Regions from separate parts of the Dialister sp. genome, predicted to be linked through region 2. Evidence: riboswitches for the same ligand, from Rfam matches in the RefSeq annotation. Region 2 holds a riboswitch; the other holds the start of a gene.
What was found. Region 2 has a riboswitch for cobalamin ahead of ACFWUL_RS01490 (methylmalonyl-CoA mutase family protein). Riboswitches for the same ligand answer to the same signal wherever they lie in the genome.
Positions count from the first base shown of each region.

Region 1: it holds a riboswitch for cobalamin, as region 2 does, so the genes downstream of both, ACFWUL_RS11195 (TonB-dependent receptor plug domain-containing protein) here and ACFWUL_RS01490 (methylmalonyl-CoA mutase family protein) in region 2, are expected to answer to the same signal.

Region 1 is NZ_CP181256.1:2,838,172-2,848,369, reverse strand. Features, by position in the region: gene ACFWUL_RS11220 (ABC transporter substrate-binding protein) at 1-282, opposite strand, end outside; gene ACFWUL_RS11215 (Dps family protein) at 1,497-1,925, opposite strand; gene ACFWUL_RS11210 (hypothetical protein) at 2,388-2,573, shown strand; gene ACFWUL_RS11205 (TM2 domain-containing protein) at 2,689-3,045, shown strand; gene uraA (uracil permease) at 3,532-4,800, opposite strand; gene ACFWUL_RS11195 (TonB-dependent receptor plug domain-containing protein) at 5,183-7,114, opposite strand; cobalamin riboswitch at 7,206-7,394, opposite strand; gene ACFWUL_RS11190 (ABC transporter substrate-binding protein) at 7,513-8,490, shown strand; gene deoC (deoxyribose-phosphate aldolase) at 8,647-9,291, opposite strand; gene ACFWUL_RS11180 (ABC transporter permease) at 9,628-10,198, opposite strand, start outside.
Region 2 is NZ_CP181256.1:361,488-371,685, forward strand. Features, by position in the region: gene meaB (methylmalonyl Co-A mutase-associated GTPase MeaB) at 1-618, shown strand, start outside; gene ACFWUL_RS01465 (VOC family protein) at 638-1,090, shown strand; gene mmdA (methylmalonyl-CoA decarboxylase subunit alpha) at 1,170-2,699, shown strand; gene ACFWUL_RS01475 (hypothetical protein) at 2,741-3,055, shown strand; gene ACFWUL_RS01480 (biotin/lipoyl-containing protein) at 3,094-3,504, shown strand; gene ACFWUL_RS01485 (hypothetical protein) at 3,628-4,110, opposite strand; cobalamin riboswitch at 4,310-4,483, shown strand; gene ACFWUL_RS01490 (methylmalonyl-CoA mutase family protein) at 4,775-7,054, shown strand; gene scpA (methylmalonyl-CoA mutase) at 7,056-9,251, shown strand; gene meaB (methylmalonyl Co-A mutase-associated GTPase MeaB) at 9,262-10,198, shown strand, end outside.

The DNA of each region.
Region 1 (10,198 bases), 470 kb from region 2:
TTCCGCCGGCACCGCCTTCGTATCATCCACCATGAGGTCGATGGGAAATTCCCCTTTCCCGTTGATTTCTTCCACCGCCAGCCGGACTCCCTCTTCTTCCGACTTCCCGTAAGCCGCTGCTCCGCCGGTGAGGGCCGCCGTAAAGCCGATCTTTGCCGCATTCTTTGCACCGGAAGATACGGTATTGGCCGATTTGCCACCGCATCCTGCCATGGATGCCATCATCACTGCTGCCATAGCACAGATTCCTGTCATTTTCATTGCTTTCTTGAAGTTCTTCATTTCGGTTCCTCCTTTTTCTCCATCAGAAAAGCCCCTGATGGAACGACACAATTCCACCAGGGGCGGATTCACCGCGGTACCACCCTGATTTATCACTTCATAGAAAGCACAGGGCCCGCCTGCCGGCTGCCCCAGGGATTCCCGGAAATCAAAAAGCCCCTGTCCACCATGGGACAGGGGCGAATTCGCGGTACCACCCTGCATTATACTTTCTTACTGTCTGTAACGGAGACCGCCGCCTTCTCTACTTGATTTCAATCCGGTGCTCCCGGGAGAGTTCGTCCTATGCCCCATACCGGCTTTCACCATCCGCCGGCTCTCTGCCATGGCCCTCATGAGACTTTGTCCCGATCCTCACATTTGGAGAGAAGCACTATCCATGCTCCCCTTGAGTTGAATGTAATCATACAGGGTCTTTCCCCATTCTGTCAATTCATTTTTCTTATTATTCGAATTCCGTATAGCAGCACCCATGTATGAGCAGGACAGATAACAGCTGCCCCAGTAGATTCGCCTGCCAATACAGGGCTGAGGGGGCGTGTAAACGGTCAGAGCTTCGGACCTTTTACTTTTAAGCATTGCGCCGGACCGGTCCTGCGAACCAGATTATAAATGTATGGGCAGCCATCCGGATATACAAAAACTTCCAGCTGCCAGTCCCCCAGGAAAGGCTGGCAGCCGTTATTGGAGGCGAATAATAATAAAAAAGCCTGATACGATTTAGTGAATCGCATCAGGCTCTATCAGGTTCGTATGGAATCAATGGATGGGAAGTGGGAAGCCGGATGAAACAGGGGAAAATCTCAGCCGCTCCGCGGCAACCCACCCACCCACCCAAAGGGAAAGGGATCACTGCGCACCGCTTACGCGGCCCTCTCCCTTGCGAGCAAGGGAGGGTCAACGTTGGCAGCGAAGCCGCGAGACCTCAACTCTCAACTCTGTCTTTGAAACCCCCGTCAGAGTCATTCAGCAGAAAGATTTCTCGACTCATCGGAGCTGTAGCGATTTTTGAGGATAGAGTCATTTAGCATGTCCACACCGCTCGAAATGACGCTTAAGGGATAGGATAGATTAACGGGAATACGACAAAACAGATGCCCACAGGCCGGCGGCCGGAATCCCGACGTCCAGTGCCTGTGGGCATCTGCTATTGCCTATCGTCTCTGCGGCAAAGCCGCGGAAACTCAACTCTCAACTCTCAAATCTCAACTCTCTTATTTCAGTACCTGTCCCAGCATCCAGATTTCTTTGTAGAAGCTTTCGATGTAGTCGTCCATGAGGGCGGATGTGAGGTAGTCTCCTTCTTCGTCGGCTGCTTTCTTTACGGCCAGTACGTCATCCCGGAGTACTTTGAAGTCTGCCAGGACGGAGGCGAAGGCTTCGGCGGAGGTGACTTCTTCATTTTCTGCTTCTTTGATGGCACTGATGGCGAGGAATCCTTTCAGTGTGGATTCCGGTTTCAGGGACAGTTTCAGCATGTCTTCCGCCACGCCGTCCACCATGCCTGCCACCATGTCGTAGTAGCTTTCCAGTTTCGGATGGTCATCGAAGAAGTGGTAGCCCTTCAGGTACCAATGATAGCTCTGGAGTTTGTGGTATTCCACCACCAGGTCCGCCAGCAGTTTGTTCAGTAATTTTTCCATGATTATTTCCTCCTTATAAAACGATTTTTTCTTTGTGATTCCCAGGAATCATATTGATTTCTCTCGATTTCTGATATCATTATATCGTTAGATTATGAGGAATAATAGCAATATATTCTTTATTTTTATAATAATATTGTTTATTGGTAGAATTGAGATTTGAGCGAAGAGAGTTGAGGGGATTCGGCTTTGGCCCTGTAGGTCAGGCCTGGATCTACACCTTTAGCAGCTTCGCTGCTGAATCCATCTGACTTCTGACTGTCTGATTGTCTGACGTCTATTGGCCGGGCTCGGTAAGCTGTAAGCCGATAGCTGTCAGCCCCTCTTCAACCTGTCCCACTAACTCACCAACTCACCAACTCACGATCTCTCTAACCCACTATCCCACTGCCCCTGCCGCCCCTATGCCAGTCTATGGTAAAATAGGGAGGAAAGAAAGACTGTGTTTTCAAGGAGGCCGCCATGGATATTTCTGAAGAAATCTCAAAAATGAATTTTTACAAAACCTTCGAGCCCTACATTGATCCCTCCGTCACCATGGAAGAACGGATGAAAGGGGATGTACGCCTCACGAAAGACGCCCCGGAAGAAGCAAAACAGGCCCTGGCGAAATGGAAGGCCATGAAGCTGAAGAGCCGGATATTTTAAAAAACAGAGTTGAGAGTTGAGGTAAGAGAGTTGAGAGCCGGCCTGCGGCAAAGCTGCGGGACCTCAATCTTCTTCACTCAAATCTTAATTCCTGACTTTTTCCTAAGGAGGTCCTATGGAACCATCATTTGATGCAGACGATATCCAACTGCTGAACCGACTCTCGGACAGGCAGAAGAACTATGTGCTCACCACTTATGCTGCCAGGGAGAAAAAGACTTCCACCGCCTACATCCTGTGGATTGTCTTTGCGGTGTACTATTTCTACCTGGGTCGGCCGGTACGGAATATCCTGCTCTGGCTCCTCATGTGCTGTTTCATCGGATGGATCTGGTGGCTGGTGGACCTGTTCCGCATATCCGGCATGGTGAAGGATAAAAACCGGGAAATCCTCCTGGCCTGCACGAAGGAAGCGTCCCTCCTCTACCCCGAAAAGCCGGCGTCCAAAGATGATCTCTACAATGGTCTCTAAGCCACGAAAAAAGCCGCCCCCAGAGGAGCGGCCAATTCCGGTCAATCACGATGTCTCTATGAAGTATACCACAAGTGGCAATAAAAGAGGCACTTTTCTGTAATGAAAAGCGCCTTTTTTGTGTCTCCCCCAAAAGGAGCAGTAGTAGTGGATTTGAATTGAGTGAAGAGAATTGTGGTCCAGCGGCTGAGCCGCCAATGCCTGACCTCCCCATCTATAAGGGAAAAACAAGCGAACGGTGTTCGCCGGGAGCCGTCAGGCGACTGAGAACGCCGTGAGACGCTTTTCCATCAAAGTCGGGGCACCGTAGGCAACGGAGAGGGGCTCGCTAAGGTTGCCACCACCGTTTTTCTATCCACCTTCAGCCGCTTTGCGGCCACCCTTCCACCACTTCGTGGTCCCCCTCCCCTCTAAAGAGGGGAGGTTGGGTATCCGGTAATCTGCGGCACTCTATGATTTGTGCGCCGCACCTTCACTCCTAACCCCTCACTCCTCACTATTCGACATATGGGTTTTATCGAAAATAAGGAAGCAGATGGAAATGATCATGGCCACCACGGTGGCAAGGCCCATGCCCTTCAGCTGCACCGGTCCGATGACGATGGTGGCGCCGGAGAGGCCGGAGATCATGGTCACTGCGGTGAGAATGAGGTTCCGGGATTTCGTATAGTCCACTTTCTTCTCAATGAGCATCCGGATACCGGAAGCGGCGATGAAACCGAAGAGAAGGATGCACACACCGCCCATGACGGGGGTGGGGATGGCATGGATAAGGGCAGCAATTTTTCCGATGAAGGAGAAGAGGATGGCGAATACCGCAGCACCGGCAATGACCCAGGTACTGTAGACACCGGTCATGGCCATGACGCCCATGTTTTCACCATAGGTGGTATTCGGTGTGGAACCTACGAAACCGGAAATGATATTGGACAGGCCATCAGCAAAGAGGGAACGGTGAAGTCCCGGGTCTTTAATCAGATTTCTTCCCACAATATCACTGGTCACAAAGAGATGGCCCAGGTGTTCCGCAAAGACTACGAAGAGAGCCGGGAGAATCATGAGGATAGCAGACAGGTTGAATTCCGGTGCATAGAATGTGGGGAATGCAAACCAGGGCATTTCTTCCACATGCTGGAAATTCACGACTCCAAGGAAGATAGAGAGGATGTAGCCTGCAATGACGCCGATAAGAATCGGAATGATGGCTACGAATCCCCGTCCCAGAACAGTGGCCAGGATGGTGACCACCAGGGTGAACATGGAAATCAGGATGGCCGTGCTGTTGGACATGCCCTGGGCTTCCCCAATGAAGCCGGACATGGTCATGGCCAGCGGCGCCAGTTCCAAACCGATAATAGCCACAATAGCACCCATGGCAGCGGGCGGGAAGAGGACGTCAATCCAGTGAACCCCCGCTTTCTTTACAAGGAATGCCAGGAAAATGAAGCAGAGGCCGAAGGCGATGAACCCGCCCTGGGCATCGGCGTAGGACATGCCCGCCGTAGACGTCACCGCCAGTACCGGCGAAATGAAGGCAAAGGACGACCCCAGGTAAGCCGGCAGTTTCCATTTGCAGATGAAGAGGTACAGGAGCGTACCGATACCATTCATGAAAAGGCAGGTAGCGGGATCCACATTCAGCAGAAAGGGCACCAGCACCGTGGAGCCGAACATGGCAAAGAGATGCTGCAGGCTCAGTGGGATGGTCGGCAGGATGGGCAGCCGTTCTTCCACCTCGATAATTCGTTTACTCATTTCATTCCTCCCTCGCAGGACTCATAAAAAAGGAAGGCCCCTGCATGGCTGAAGACCCTCCTTCTATGAATCACAACTGTAAAATTTTCATCCCTACCATTTTATTCTCTTCCCCAGGGAATTGCAAGGGAGAATTGCGTATACTGTTACCGCAAATACTTATGAAACAAAGGACAGACAGATCGAGGTCGAGATCGAGATTGAGGGAACCAGCCTGCGGCAGATCAGTAACTGGTGGCTAGTATCTGGCAGCTGGGTGGCCAGCCTGCGGCACTTCCATCAGCACCCCAACCTCCCCTCTAAAGAGGGGAGGTTGGGGTGCTTCGGCGGCTTTGCTGCTGGACCTCAATTCTCTTCACTCAATTCTCAATTCTGCCTTTTCTCAGAACTGATACTGCAGGCCCACTTCGAAGTTCCGGCCTGGAGCAGAGTACCAATTGCTTCCATAGGGATCATAGGAGCTTCCTACGTCGGTATAGAACTGGTCGAAGATGTTATTGAGCCGTGCAAAGAGGGTAGCCCCTTTGGTGAAGTGGTAGTTGGCCGCCAGGTCCCATACCCAGTAGTTGCCGTAATCTCTCATTTCGGGATGGGCTTTCATACCATACCGGTTCATGACACCCCGGCCATCCAGGGAAGCATCGAAGCGGTCTGCCCTGTAATGGACGCCCACATTGAGCACACTTTCCGGAAGACGTCCATTGTTGTTGATGTTCTCTCCTTTGGCTGCATTAATATGGAGGTAAGAATATCCGATATCGGCACTCCAGTGCTTACTGAAATCTTTATTCAAACTCAAATTAAAGCCATTGACAGATGCTTTATCCATATTATTCCATGTATATATACTCGTATTTGTCGATTCATCCCATAAAGAAGAATTTGTAATCATATTTTTAGCATGGGTATGGAAGAAGTTGACAGTTCCTGCCATGGTGTCATCAAATTTGTGACTGGCGCCAATTTCAACAGTATAACCGGTTTCCGGTTTAAGGTCCTTATTTCCTTTCGTCAAATATTTAGTGTTGCCATAATCCATCTCGCTGTATACATCCTGCTGATACAGGTTCGGCGCCACGAAGAATGTCTTGTAGTTGATGTAGTAATTGGTATTTTCACTCTGCTTATAGCCGATGGAAAGGCTGGGAGAGGTACGGCTTCCAAACTGCGAATTATGATCGTAGCGGACGCCAGGAGTAATATTCCATTTATCCGTAATATCGATTTTATCCTGCAGGTAGAAGGCCAGGTTATGGACCTTGGCGCCGGTCAGTTCCGGTTCCGACGGATAGTCACGGATTTCATCCTCGTACCAATCCATGCCGCCGGTCAGTGTCTGCCGGTCCATGCGATAGGTTAGCTGGTCGGAAATACCGCTGGTCCTCATTTTCATATTGAACCACTGCATTGGTACATCAAAGGTGGTGTTATTCCGGTATACAGAGAAGAGGTTGTCCAGACGGTCATTGATTTTCGCCTTATACTGGAAGCTAGTGGAATCATTGTCTTTCTTACCATGGGATTCTGTGGAATCATTCGTGCCGGTGTTGGGCATAATGTAATTGGACTTATACTTTTCATACCGGAAGACCAGATTCGAATCGTTCCCCAGGTCATAGCCCAGTTTTACATTGTAATGATCCGCATTCAGATGGTTAACGACACGACGGCCCCAGCCATCTTTATATTTTCCCATGAGCTCCTTGCCTGCTTCCAGGGTCCAAAAGAAGTTATCCTGTCGGCCCTCGTTATAAAAGGTATAGTTTTCCCTGCCGAAGTTGCCCACAGAAGCCCGGAGGGTGGTGCTGACTTTATTTTCCTTTGGCGTTTTGGTGATGATATTGATGACGCCGCCCTGGGCATCGGATCCGTAAAGAGTAGAGGCTGAACCCTTCAGCACTTCAATATGGTCAATGGCATCCATGTTTGTAAGGCTGGACAGGTCCACATTCTGCAGGGTATTGCCATTTGAATTCTGCCGCATGCCATCTACAAGAACTACCACGTTCTTCGAACCGTTAATATAAATTTGGTCACTATTGCTGGTCTGTCCGCTCATACCATAGGATGCGATATTTACCCCCGGTACATGGCGGATGGCTTCGCTTACATCGTCATAGTGCTTTTCGGCGATTTCTTTTGACGTCACCACGGACACGTCGGCGTTGGAGTCCATCTTCTTTTCCGGCACCCGGCTGGCGGTGACTACGATGCCCTCCAGAGAGTATACCGGCGCCTCGGCCGCTTCCACTGAAAAAGCGCTGCCGGAAAGTGAAAGCACTGCCAGTGACGCTGCTAATAATTTCTTCTTCATTTGAATTCCTCCCTCATTTCCCTCACTTGGGGTGTAAGAAACAAGACCGTCTGCAAAGGGCAGATATACATCGTATCGTTCCTTTCCATCCGGACATTGTTATTCATAAGGCAGTTCTTCTGACTCAGCTTCCTCAAGGGTGCCGTCTTCCCGGTTTCCCAGTGACATCATGACATCCTCTCTGCTTCACAGCGGCGGGACCGTGGCGGACTTGGGAGATTCCCTCACCGCGCTTCTCTTTTCATCGGGTCTTCCCCGAACCATTATGAATTCATAATGAGCTTACTCTTCTATTATACATGAATGATAAAATTTGTAAATATAAAGCTAATAATTTTATCATTTACAATTTGCATGTTATAATTTAAAGGAAATAATTAACAACAGGAGGTCTTTCCATGAAATACAGGGCAGCCCTGGTTCCTCTTTTCTGTCTCCTCCTCTCCCTTGGGGGATGCGGATTTAAGCAGATGGGACCAGTAGGAGAGGGAAAAAGTTACACCGTCACAGACGCCACAGGCGCATCGGTCACCATTCCTGCCAAGCCGAAGCGGATCCTGGGGAATTCCGCTTCCATCGATACCATGCTCCTTTCCGTGGTGACGCCGGATAAGCTGGTAGCCGCCACGGAGGCGGATCGGGACCCGGTGATATCCTACATTGCCGACGATACGAAGGATATCCCCCTCACCATTCCCCTCACAGGCCTTTCCATGGAAATCATCACGGAAGCAAAGCCGGACCTCATCATCGCCTCCACCTACACCAGTGGCAATGACCTCAATATGTACCGGAACCTGGGCATTCCGGTGGTGGTCATTGACGGTCCGAAGTCCATAAAGCAGGTAAAGGAAGACGTCCGCATCATTGCCTCCGCGGTGGACGAAAAGGAGCGGGGCGAAAATGTCATCAGAAAGATGGACAGTGAGCTCTCGGAAATCGACAGCCGACTGGGAGAGGAAACGGGAAAGAAACCGGTGGTGTACCTGGTGTCCCAGATGACCCGCTACGGCGGCCCGGGGTCCATGTTCGACGAGCTCCTCACCAGGGCCCGCATCGATAATGCCATCACCCTGGCCGGCGGCGTGAACGGCCAGGCCACATCGCCGGAACTCATCGTAAAGACGGACCCGGACATGCTTTTCGTCTCCACAGATCGGGATTCCGACACCACCGGCGCCGCAAAGTACCGGGACGATTTCCTCGCAAACCCCGCCATTGCCTCCATGCGGGCAGCAAAGCATATCGTGCCCCTGGAGGACCGCTACATTTATTCCGCCTCCCAGAACTGCGTATGGGCCATCAAAGCCATGGCCAACGCCGCCTACGGTCCCATATTTGACATGAGCGATGAAAAACAGATCCGGGGATATTAAAAGCAGAATTGAGATTTGAGTGAAGAGGATTGAGGTCCAGCGGCGAAGCCACAAAAGGTCCAGACCTTCCGGGCCCACGCCCTATCTCCCCCGGCTTCCATCAAGAAAAGCCCTTCCGGTTATCCGCCGGAAGGGCTTTTCTTATCACTTCATCACTTATCCAAGGAGTGCCTTTATGGCGCCGCTGGCACCGATGCGGGAAGCGCCGGCTTCGAGGTACGCTTCCATTTCTTCCTTTGTATGGATACCGCCGGCCGCTTTGATTTTGACATCCTTTCCCACGTACTTCCGAAAAAGCTTCACATCTTCCAATGTAGCCCCTTTCCCGCCGAAACCGGTGGAAGTCTTGATGTAGTCCGCGCCCCCTTCTGTGACGCAGCGGCAGGCATCGATTTTTTCTTTTTCCGTCAGATAGCAGGTCTCCACGATGACCTTCAGGATATGGTCCTCAACAGCTGCCTTCATTTCCGCAATTTCGCCGGTCACATAGGTAAGGTTTCCTGCTTTCAGGGCACCGATATGGATGACCATGTCGATTTCATCGGCTCCGTCAGAAATGGCGGTCATGGCTTCCTGTACCTTGGCCTCGGTAGAACAGTTGCCCAGGGGAAAGCCCACCACCGTACAGATTGTAAGGGATTGGAATTCCTCCCTCACCATTTTTACAAAGGAAGAGGGAATGCAGACGGAGGCCATATGGTACCTCTCCGCCTCTTCACAGAGCTTCCGGATTTCCTCCCATGTGGCAGCCGCCTTCAGCAGGGTATGGTCCACGTGGGAAAAAATAAATTCATTGGTCATAATGTGCCTCCTGGAAAATGATGGATTGAACTATTGCGGTTTGACGAGCTGTTGTATCATGCGCTGATAGGTAGCGTCATTCGCACGGAGCTTCTAGCTGCCAGCTTCTAGCTTCTAGGAAAGCTGGCCAGCCTACGGCACGAATGACTGACGAAAAGAAAGCGCCGCAGGCGGATCAGCCTTCCTAACAGCTAGCCGCTAGAAGCTAGCAGCCCCGTGTGAGTGACTCTACACGCAAGCATACTAACCGCCAAACCCAACAGCGGGGCAAACTGAAATTGGCAGTTTAACCTGCCATACTCTTAGTGCATTCATTATATCACGACAGGTCAGCTGCTACAGGGACACATCCCGCTTACCGGTGAGCTTATAGAAGAGGAGCAGGGAAATGATGGAGGTCACCGTGAGAATAGTAGCGTAAGCAGAGGCATTCCCGTAATTGCCCCGGATAACTTCAGTGTAAATGAAAACCGTCAATGTCTGGGTGGAATTGGTGTAGAGGATAATGGACGATGACAGTTCGCTGATGATGGTAACCCAACTCATGATGGCCCCGGAAAGGACTCCCGGCGCCATCATGGGAATGGTAATTTTCCGGAATGTAGTCATTTCCGATGCTCCCAGGGATATGGCCGCCTCCTCGATGGAAGGGCTGATATTTCCCAGGACCGCCGTGGAAGAACGGACTGTATAGGGCATGCGGCGGATAGCAAAAGAAATAATCATGATCAGTGCCGTACCGGTCAGAATCAGCGGCGATTTATTGAATGCAAAGACGAAGGAAATACCAAGTACCGAGCCAGGAATGATAAAAGGGAACATGGTAATCACATCGAGGGCACTGTTCAGAGGATTCTTCTTGCGTACCGAAAGGTAGGCGATGAGCACCCCCAGCACCAGTACAATG
Region 2 (10,198 bases):
TATATCCGTAGTATGGGCACGCGCGGCAGCCTTGGGGGACTTTCCCGTAAGACAGCTGATGCGGTAAAACTGATGGATGCTTTCGGTCTCGATGTTGTGTTAATCGAAACAGTAGGCGTAGGACAGTCAGAAGTCGATATCGTCAAAAATGCGGATACAACACTTGTTGTGCTCGTACCTGGACTTGGTGACGATATTCAGGCTATAAAAGCAGGTATCCTTGAAATTGGTGACGTATTCGTCATCAACAAATGTGACCGCGACGGCGCTGATCGTCTGAATGTAGAAATCGAAATGATGCTCGACCTGGGCGAAGCCCAGAACTGGCGTCCTCCGATTGAACGGACGATCGCGAACAAAGACCAGGGTGTAGATGATGTAGTAGCAGCCCTGGGTGATCATCGTAAGTATCTCGAAGAATCCGGACTTCTTGAAGAACGGAGACGCGAACGCGCTAGATCCGAAATGCTTGAGATGATTCACGATCGCATTTCCCGTCATATTGAAGAGAACATCTCCAAGACGGGTGAATTTAGTGACTACGTGGAACAAGTCTTTGAACGGAAAACTGATCCGTACACAGTCGTTGATTCCATTGTGGGCAAAATATTCAAATAATTTTAAAGGAGGAGTTATTATGGCATTCAAAGTTTTAACTGTCGACCATGTTGGTGTAGCTGTTAAAGATCTTGCAAAGATTAAACAGCAGATGAAAGACATTTTCGGACTTGAACCTTCTCTGCCGGATGAAACCGTTGAAGAACAGCATGTAACAACAAGCTTCTTCAAACCGTCCGCTCAGACCGAAGCTTGCGAACTCGAATTCCTGGGTTCTACAACTCCGGACGGCCCGATTGCCCGCTTCATTGAAAAAGCTAACAATGGCAAAAACGGCTTCCAGCATGTAGCACTTCGTGTTGATGACATCGAAGCTGCTCTCGCTGATCTGCAGGCTAAAGAAGTTCCGCTCATCGACAAGAAGTTCCGTGTCGGTGCAGGTGGCTGTCATATCGCATTCTTGCATCCAAAGGCTACTGGCCTTCTGCTTGAACTGACAGAACGCCCCGGCGGCCCATCCTTCAAGAAATAATCTGAACGATGGCATATGACCTGTCTTCGGGCAGGTCATCCCCCCTGTGGGGGACCCTAATATTTTTGGAGGTGTAAGAATGGCAACTGTTGAAGAAAGAATTGAACTTCTCCATAAAAACCTCGCTCATGTAGAGGCTATGGGTGGCGAAAAACGTATTGAAAAACAGCATGCAAAAGGCAAGCTGACTGCTCGTGAAAGACTTGCTCTTCTGTTTGATGAAGGCACTTTCGTAGAAGTCAATGCGCTCGTTAAATCCCGCTGCCACAACTTCGGCCAGGAAAAGAAAGATCTCCCTGGTGAAGGCGTTGTAACAGGCTACGGCACTGTTGATGGAAGACTTGTATTTGCATTCGCTCAGGACTTCACCGTTGAAGGTGGTTCCCTTGGTGAAATGCATGCAGCTAAGATCGTTCACGTAAATGAACTGGCTCTGAAAGTCGGTGCACCTTGCGTAGGCCTGAACGATTCCGGCGGCGCTCGTATTCAGGAAGCTGTCGATGCTCTCTCCGGCTACGGCAAGATTTTCTGGTGCAACACCATTGCTTCCGGCGTAATTCCCCAGATTTCCGCAATCATGGGACCATCCGCAGGCGGCGCAGTTTATTCCCCGGCTCTGACCGACTTCATTTACATGGTTAAGAAAACATCCCAGATGTTCCTGACCGGCCCGGCTGTAGTTAAATCTGTAACCGGTGAAGTTATCACCGCTGAAGCACTCGGTGGCGCAATGACCCACAACCGTACATCCGGTGTAGCTCAGTTCGCTGCTGAAAACGACGAAGACTGCATTAAACAGATTCGTTACCTGCTCTCCTTCCTGCCTTCCAACAACATGGAAGATGCTCCTATCGTTGAAACCGGTGATGATCCCACAAGAACCGATCCGGCTCTCGATAAGATTATGCCTGAAAGCTCCAATGCACCGTACAACATGTACGATGTCATTAAATCCATCGTTGATAACGGTGAATACTACGATGTAGCTAAGGAATTCGCAAAGAATATCATCACCTGCTTCGCTCGTATGGACGGACAGACCATTGGTATCATTGCTAACCAGCCGTCCTTCATGGCAGGCTGCCTTGACTATAACGCTTCCGATAAAGCAGCTCGTTTCATTCGTTTCTGCGACTGCTTCAATATTCCTGTAGTTAACCTCGTCGATGTTCCTGGGTTCCTGCCCGGCAAACAGCAGGAATACGCCGGCGTAATTCGTCACGGCGCTAAGATGCTGTTCGCTTACTGCGAAGCTACTGTTCCGAAGATCACCATGATTCTCCGTAAAGCTTACGGCGGTTCCTACATCGCTATGTGCTCCCGTGAACAGGGCGCTGACCAGGTATTTGCTTGGCCGACCGCTGAAATTGCAGTTATGGGACCTGCAGGCGCTGCAAACATCATCTTCAAGAAGGATCCGAACAAAGAAGAACGCACAAAGGAATATGTGGAAGAATTCGCTACTCCTTACAAAGCTGCAGAACGTGGCTATGTAGATGCAGTTATCGATCCGCACAACACTCGTCCGACAATCATCAATGCACTGAAGATGCTTGCTTCCAAGCACGAAGTACATCCGGCAAAGAAACACGGAAACATTCCGCTCTAATATTTGCCGCTTAAATACTTTAATTGAAAGGATGGGTACAGATGGATAACAGTACAGTTATGTATATCGCGGTATTTGCTGCTGTTGTTGCAGTAATTGCCCTGATCATGATCTGGCAGGTACGTTCATCTCTCAATCAGTCCGCAGCACCGGCACCGGCTGCAGCTCCTAAGAAAGCTGCAGCTCCTAGAGCAGCAGCTCCTAAAGCCGCTGACAATGGTGCAGTTGTAGCAGCAATCGCTGCTGCTATCGTTGCTATGGGTGGCGGCGAAGTCGTCTCCATCCGCCCGGCAGCTAGACCCGGCTGGACAACCGCAGCCCGCATTGCAGGCGTTCAGTCCAACCAGCAGTTCTAATTGAAAGTTGAACTTATCATCATTTAGGAGGAAAGACAATGAGAAAATTTACTGTAACAGTTAACGGCCAGGATTACGATGTTGTAGTTAAAGACGGCGGCGCTGCAGCAGCAGCTCCGGCTCCGGCAGCAGCTCCGAAAGCAGCTCCGGCTCCGGCAGCAGCTCCGGCTCCGGCAGCAGCTCCGGCTCCGGCTCCCGCACCGGCTCCGGCTCCGGCAGCAGCTCCTGCAGGCGCAGGTGAATCTGTTGAAGCTCCAATGCCTGGTAAAGTCATCCGCATTGAAAAACATGTTGGCGACGCTGTAGCAGCAGGCGACGAAGTCCTCGTCCTCGAAGCTATGAAGATGGGCAACCCGATCATGGCTCCTTGCGATGGCAAAGTAACCTCTATGCAGGTTTCTGAAGGCCAGAGCGTACAGGGCGGCGATCCCCTGTTCACAGTTGGCTAATCCTTACAGGATTCCGGCTTGACACTAAAAGGAGTGATGCCTGCGCATCACTCCTTTTTCTTGTCCTACCAGTAAAAAAGCCCACTTTCCATGTTCTGGAAGGTGGTCTTTTTTTTATTATACTTAGAGGTCTGAGTCTTCTTCCCTGCTTCTTGTAATGAGCAGTCTCAGCATGGTAAGGCTTGATTTATCGATCGTGTAGTTTTTATCAAAGGCGGCGGTAATTCCATAATGGAAAAGTACAGGTCTCTCGGACTCTGTAACCGGAGCAGCGGCTACCAGGATATCATCTCTTCCCAGCATGGTAAGATATTGGATGAGTTTCACCAGAAGGCTAGTCCTGCTTTTGGCGGTGGAATAGTAGTAGATAAAATGGACGTCGTTGTCTGCCGCATTCTGCGCCGCATCTTCCGGTGGTTCAGGAGAGCCTACGTCCACATCCCATCCTGCATCGGCAAAGGTGGTTGCCGCTTCCTTTCGCTTTTCGTGTTCCCCATCGTCTTCCATTTCCGGTATGTAAATGCGAGGACGTCGTCCTTCTATTTCTGCAAACTGGCGGCTTAAGGTTACAGATTCTTCTCTGTCCTTTTCCTGCAATTTATCCATGTTTTCCTCCTCTTATATTTATTAACTCTAGCCTTGCCTGATATTAATTATAGCTTTATTATACCAGCGAATATGTGATGAGTCCATTAGAAATTGGAAATAGCAATTAAATGGTAATAGAAAGATAACATCTACATTATTATTAAATAATTGACAGTTAGAGAATAATGAATTATACTGTAACTGTAGTCACTTAGACAATTTCATATTTCTGACAGATGCGTAAGCATAAAAGAGAATCCGGTATAAGCCGGAGCGGTCCCGCCACTGTAAGGGGGAGTTTCTGTTCATATATGTCACTGGGGAAACCTGGGAAGGCGAGCAGGAATGGTGATCCCGAGCCAGGAGAACTATCTGTCAATGAATCACCGTTAAACCTGCGAGCGATGGGGAGGGGATTTGGGATGCAGGATCCCATATTACCGGCTGCCATTTTCAGGTGCCGGCTTTTTTCTTGCAATCATCTTAAATCCTGGAGGAGGTGAATCCCTGTAAGCTGTGAAATTGTCTAAGGAAGCACCAATTTTTGCCATCATGTTCTTTTGCGCTATCGGTGTTCATCATTTTATACCGTGCAAATTTGAAGTTTTAGAACACAGGACTGCGCAGGATTTGATTTCATTGAATTGGCTGCTCCGTCAATATTTCAAAGGAGGATATATTCATGGATGAACAGAAATCCCAGGAACCGGTAAAACAGCTGACTGATAAAGAGCTGGAGGAGATCCTTAAAAAATCAGAAGGGAATACGGATTTTCCCGCTGTTAAATTTGATGAATTTACGCCACCAACATGGGATGAATGGGTGGAGGCCTGCAATGTCCTGCTGAAGGGCAAGCCTTTTGATAAACTCATGTATACCAAGACTTATGAAGGTATCACTTTCGATCCTATTTATACATGGAGAACCGGTCCGGTAGCTATGGACGACAAGCTGCCTACCGATGATTATCCGGGCATGGGAGATTATCTCCGCGGCGCTACGGTGAATGGATATAAGGAAGCTCCTTGGGGAATTGCCCAGGCCTGTGATGAAACTCTTCCTAAAGAAAATAACGAACTTCTTAAACATGAAATCGATAAAGGTTCCACTGTATATAACGTCCGTCTCGACAGTGCTTCCACCGATGGCGTTGATGTAAAGGATGCAGAAAAACCAGGGGACACCGGTGTATCCATTACGACACTGGAAGATATGGCCCAGCTTCTTGATGGCCTTGACCTGGATAAATATCCATTCATGATGTACTGCGGTGCCACATCGGTCCGCATGATTGCGCTGGTAGCTGCTGCGTTAAAAGCTAAGGGAAAAGATACCAGCAAACTCCATGGCGTGATTGGTGCCAACCCCCTGTCCCAGCTGGCAAAGAACGGCACCCTGCCAAAACCTCTTTCTGCCTGCTACGATGACATGGCTGATTCTATCCGTTGGGCAAGGAAAAACGCACCGGGTCTTCGTACCATTATGCCAAGAAGTGAAGTCTTCTCCCGTGGCGGTGCCAATGCGGTACAGGAAGTAGCATATACTTTTGCCATGGCTGTGGAATATATTCGGGAAATGGAAAAAAGAGGAATTTCTATTCACGATATTGCCCAGTCCATCAATTTCGGCTTCAACGTGGGAACTATTTTCTTCATTGAAATTGCGAAACTTCGGGCTGCCCGTGAAGTGTGGGCGAATATCATGAAAGCCTTCGGTGCGGAAGAAGCAGATAGAAGCTGCAAGATCCATTCCCGCCCCGCTTATTTCTACCGCACCATTTTCGATGCCGGTGTTAATATGCTTAGAAATACTACGGCCATGTTCTCCGCTGTAGTAGGCGGTGTAGATACCTACGAAAATGAACCGTACGATGAGACAGTAAGAAAGGGCGATGAATTCTCCCGTCGTATTGCCAGAAATGCGCACATTATTCTCCAGGAAGAATTCGGTATGCTTCGTCCAATCGACCCGTCCGGCGGCTCCTGGGCACTGGAACACCTGACCATTGAAATGGCCCAGAAGATCTGGGCGGAATTCCAGAAGATTGAATCCATGGGAGGCTTTACGGCAGCTCTTAAGGCAGAGTATCCGCAGGAACAGATCCTGGATATCCTCAAACAGCGTTTCAAGGCTCTGGACTTCCGTAAAGACCGTGCTGTAGGCAATAACATGTACCCGAACATGGCGGAAGAACTGATCGAACCGAGGCCGGAAGATACGAAGACCCTGAAAAAGATGCTGTCTGACGGCGTAGAAACTTACCGCAAGGATATTGATAAAGAATATCTGGGCAAGAAGCTGGAAGAACTGGAAGCAGCTCCAGCTGAGGAAAAGCTGGCTAAAGCCATCGAAGCCTTTTCTGCCGGCGCAACCCAGAATGAAGTTTACAAGGCCATCACTCCGGATGGCGAACCGGAAAAGGTCAGAAAGATTACGGAACATCGCTGGACCGAACGGTTTGAACGGCTCCGCTTCGATACAGAAAATTACAAGAAAGAAACCGGTAAAAATGTGGAAGTATTCCTGGCAAATATGGGCCGTATTCCGCAGCATAAAGCAAGAGCCGACTTCTCCACTTCCTTCCTGCAGGTCGGTGAATTCAATGTCCACCTCAACAACGGCTTCCAGGATGATGAAGGAAAACCGGGCTCCCGTTGGGATAAGTGCGTAGAAGCACTGAAGAAAGGCTGCGATGATAAGGGTACCCCCTATGACTGCGCTGTTATCTGCTCCAAGGATGATACCTATCCGGAAGATGTACCGGCACTGGCACCACGGCTGAAAGAAGTGCTTGGCAAAGGGAAAGTATTCCTCGCCGGTGCAGCACCAAAGGATCTGGAACAGAAATACCGGGATGCCGGTGTTGATGATTTCATCAGTGTGAAAGCAAATTGCTATGAGATCATCCGTGAACTTCAGAGAGCCAAAGGCATGAAGATTACGGAAGAGGAGGTAAAATAATATGGCAATGAATCCTGACTTTACAAAACTGAATCTGGAAGACCATCCGAGATGTGACTACAATGTCTGGAAGGACGATCTGGAAAAAACCACGGGCAAGAAATATGATGACCTTTATGACACCACACTGGAACGTATTCCGGTAGCACCGCTCTATACGAAGGATATTTATAAAGAATGCAATCACCTGGATTTCATGAGCGGCATTCCTCCATTCCTTCGCGGACCTTACTCCACCATGTACGTATTCCGTCCATGGACAGTCCGTCAGTATGCAGGGTTCTCCACTGCTGAAGAATCCAATGCATTCTACAAAAGAAACCTGGCAGCCGGACAGAAAGGGTTGTCCATTGCATTCGACCTTCCGACCCACCGCGGCTATGATGCCGATAACCCCCGTGTAGTCGGCGATGTCGGTAAAGCAGGCGTATCTGTATGTTCCATGCTGGACATGAACATCCTTTTTGATGGGATCCCGCTGGACCAGATGTCCGTATCCATGACCATGAACGGCGCCGTACTTCCGATTCTGGCATTCTTCATCTGCGCCGGCATTGAACAGGGCGTAGACAGAAAGATTCTCCAGGGCACCATTCAGAATGATATCCTGAAGGAATTCATGGTCCGTAATACCTACATTTATCCGCCGGCCATGTCCATGCGTATCATCGGTGATATTTTCGAATACACCACCAAGTATATGCCGAAATTCAACTCCATTTCCATTTCCGGCTACCACATCCAGGAATGCGGCGCCACCTGTGACCTGGAACTGGGCTACACCCTGGCCGACGGCATGGAATACATCCGCTGCGGCGAAAAAGCAGGACTTCCGGTAGATGCCTTTGCCAAGCGCCTCTCCTTCTTCTGGGACCAGGGCAAGAACTATTTCATGGAAGTGGCCAAGATGAGGGCTGCCAGAGTGCTGTGGGCGAAGATTCTGAAGGGCTTCGGCGCCAAGAATCCGAAATCCATGGCCCTCCGCACCCATTCCCAGACCTCCGGCTGGTCCCTCACCGAACAGGATCCCTTCAACAACATCACCAGAACCTGCATGGAAGCCATGTCCGCAGCCCTGGGTCACACCCAGTCCCTCCATACCAATGCGCTGGATGAAGCCATCGCCCTGCCAACAGACTTCTCCGCCCGTCTGGCAAGAAATACCCAGCTTTATATCCAGGATGAAACGAAGGTCTGCAAGATTATCGACCCCTGGGGCGGTTCCTACTACCTGGAATACCTGACCAATGAAATGATTAAACGGTCCTGGGCCCATATCCAGGAAGTGGAATCTCTGGGCGGCATGGCCAAGGCCATTGCCACTGGCCTTCCGAAGATGCGCATCGAGGAATGCGCTGCCCGCCGCCAGGCGGACATCGACTCCGGCAGGGAAACCATTGTGGGCCTGAACAAGTACCGCCTGGCCAAGGAAGATCCGCTGAACGTTCTGTCCATTGATAACACCGCTGTACGTAATGCCCAGATCAAGAGACTGGAAAAACTCCGCTCTATCCGGGATCCGGAAAAAGTCCGCCGGGATCTGGAACATATCACCAAGTGCGCAGAGAGCCGTGAAAACGGCAACCTTCTGGACGCTGCTGTCCAGGCTGCCCATGACCGCTGCTCCCTTGGCGAAATCTCCGATGCCGTCGAAAAGGTTTCCGGCCGTTACAATGCCACCATCCACACCGTATCCGGCGTTTATTCCAGTGAATTCCAGGACAACGGCCAGTTTGAAAAGGCTAAAAAGCTGATCGATGAATTTGAACAGCTGGAAGGCCGCCGTCCCCGTATCTTCTTCTGCAAGATGGGCCAGGATGGCCACGATAGAGGCCAGAAAGTACTGGCATCCTCCTTTGCCGATATGGGCTGGGATGTCGATGTGGGCCCGCTCTTCCAGACACCGGAAGAAGCGGCGCAGGATGCCGTAGATAACGATGTTCATATTGTTGGTTTCTCCTCTTTGGCTGCAGGCCATAAGACTCTGCTCCCTGCCCTGGTAGAAGAACTTAAGAAACGGGGCCGCGATGATATCCTTGTCTGCATCGGCGGCGTCATTCCTCCCCAGGATTACCAGTTCCTCTATGATCATGGAGCTACGGCAATCTTTGGGCCGGGCACCAACATCCCGAAGTGCTGCATTGAACTTCTGCAGATTCTTGTAGACCGCGCCAAAGCTGAAGCCAAGGAAGGTTAAAGGTGCGCTTATGCCTGAAAATGATGATGACCTCCGGCCAAGCTGGGTACCTAAAGAAAAGAATCCCGAGTTTGCCTGCTCTGTGATGCGTGGCATTGACAGTGCGGTAAACAGTGTTACTGACACCAAGTACTATCCGAAAGAACCTCTGCGCCGCGTACCTCTTCGTAAGAAACTTTCCGTAGAGGAGTATGTGGAAGGTGTAAAACGGGGAGACCGGATGATTCTTGCCAAAGCCATTACCCTGATCGAGAGCAATGCGCCAAAGGATTTCGATAAGGCCCAGCGTGTATTACAGGCATTACTTCCCAGAACCGGCCATTCCCTCCGTATCGGAATTACCGGTGTCCCAGGGGCTGGTAAAAGTACGTTCATCGAGGCTTTCGGACAGCTCCTCTGCCAGCAGGGCTACAAGGTAGCCGTGCTGGCGGTGGATCCTACCAGTTCCATTACCGGCGGATCCATTCTGGGAGATAAGACCAGGATGCAGAAGCTGTCCCGGGAGCCGAACTGTTTCATCAGACCTTCTCCCTCCGGCGGCACCCTGGGCGGTGTGGCCCGGAAAAGCCGTGAAACCATGATGCTCTGCGAAGCGGCAGGCTGCGACGTCATCCTGGTGGAAACGGTGGGCGTAGGCCAGTCGGAAACCACGGTCCGCTCCATGGTCGATTTCTTCATGCTGGTAGTCCTGACCGGTGCCGGCGATGACCTCCAGGGGATCAAGAAGGGAATCATGGAACTGGCAGACGCCATCGTAGTCAATAAGGCTGACGGTGACAACCTGGAAAGGGCCAAAGTCACCCAGGGCGAATATGAACGGATGGTAGAGTTCATCCGTCCTGCCACGGAAGGATGGAAAACCCATGCCTATCGATGCTCTGCCCTGAAAAAAACGGGGCTCCTCGAGCTCTGGGCGGTGATGCGGGAATTTGAGAAGGTCACGAAGA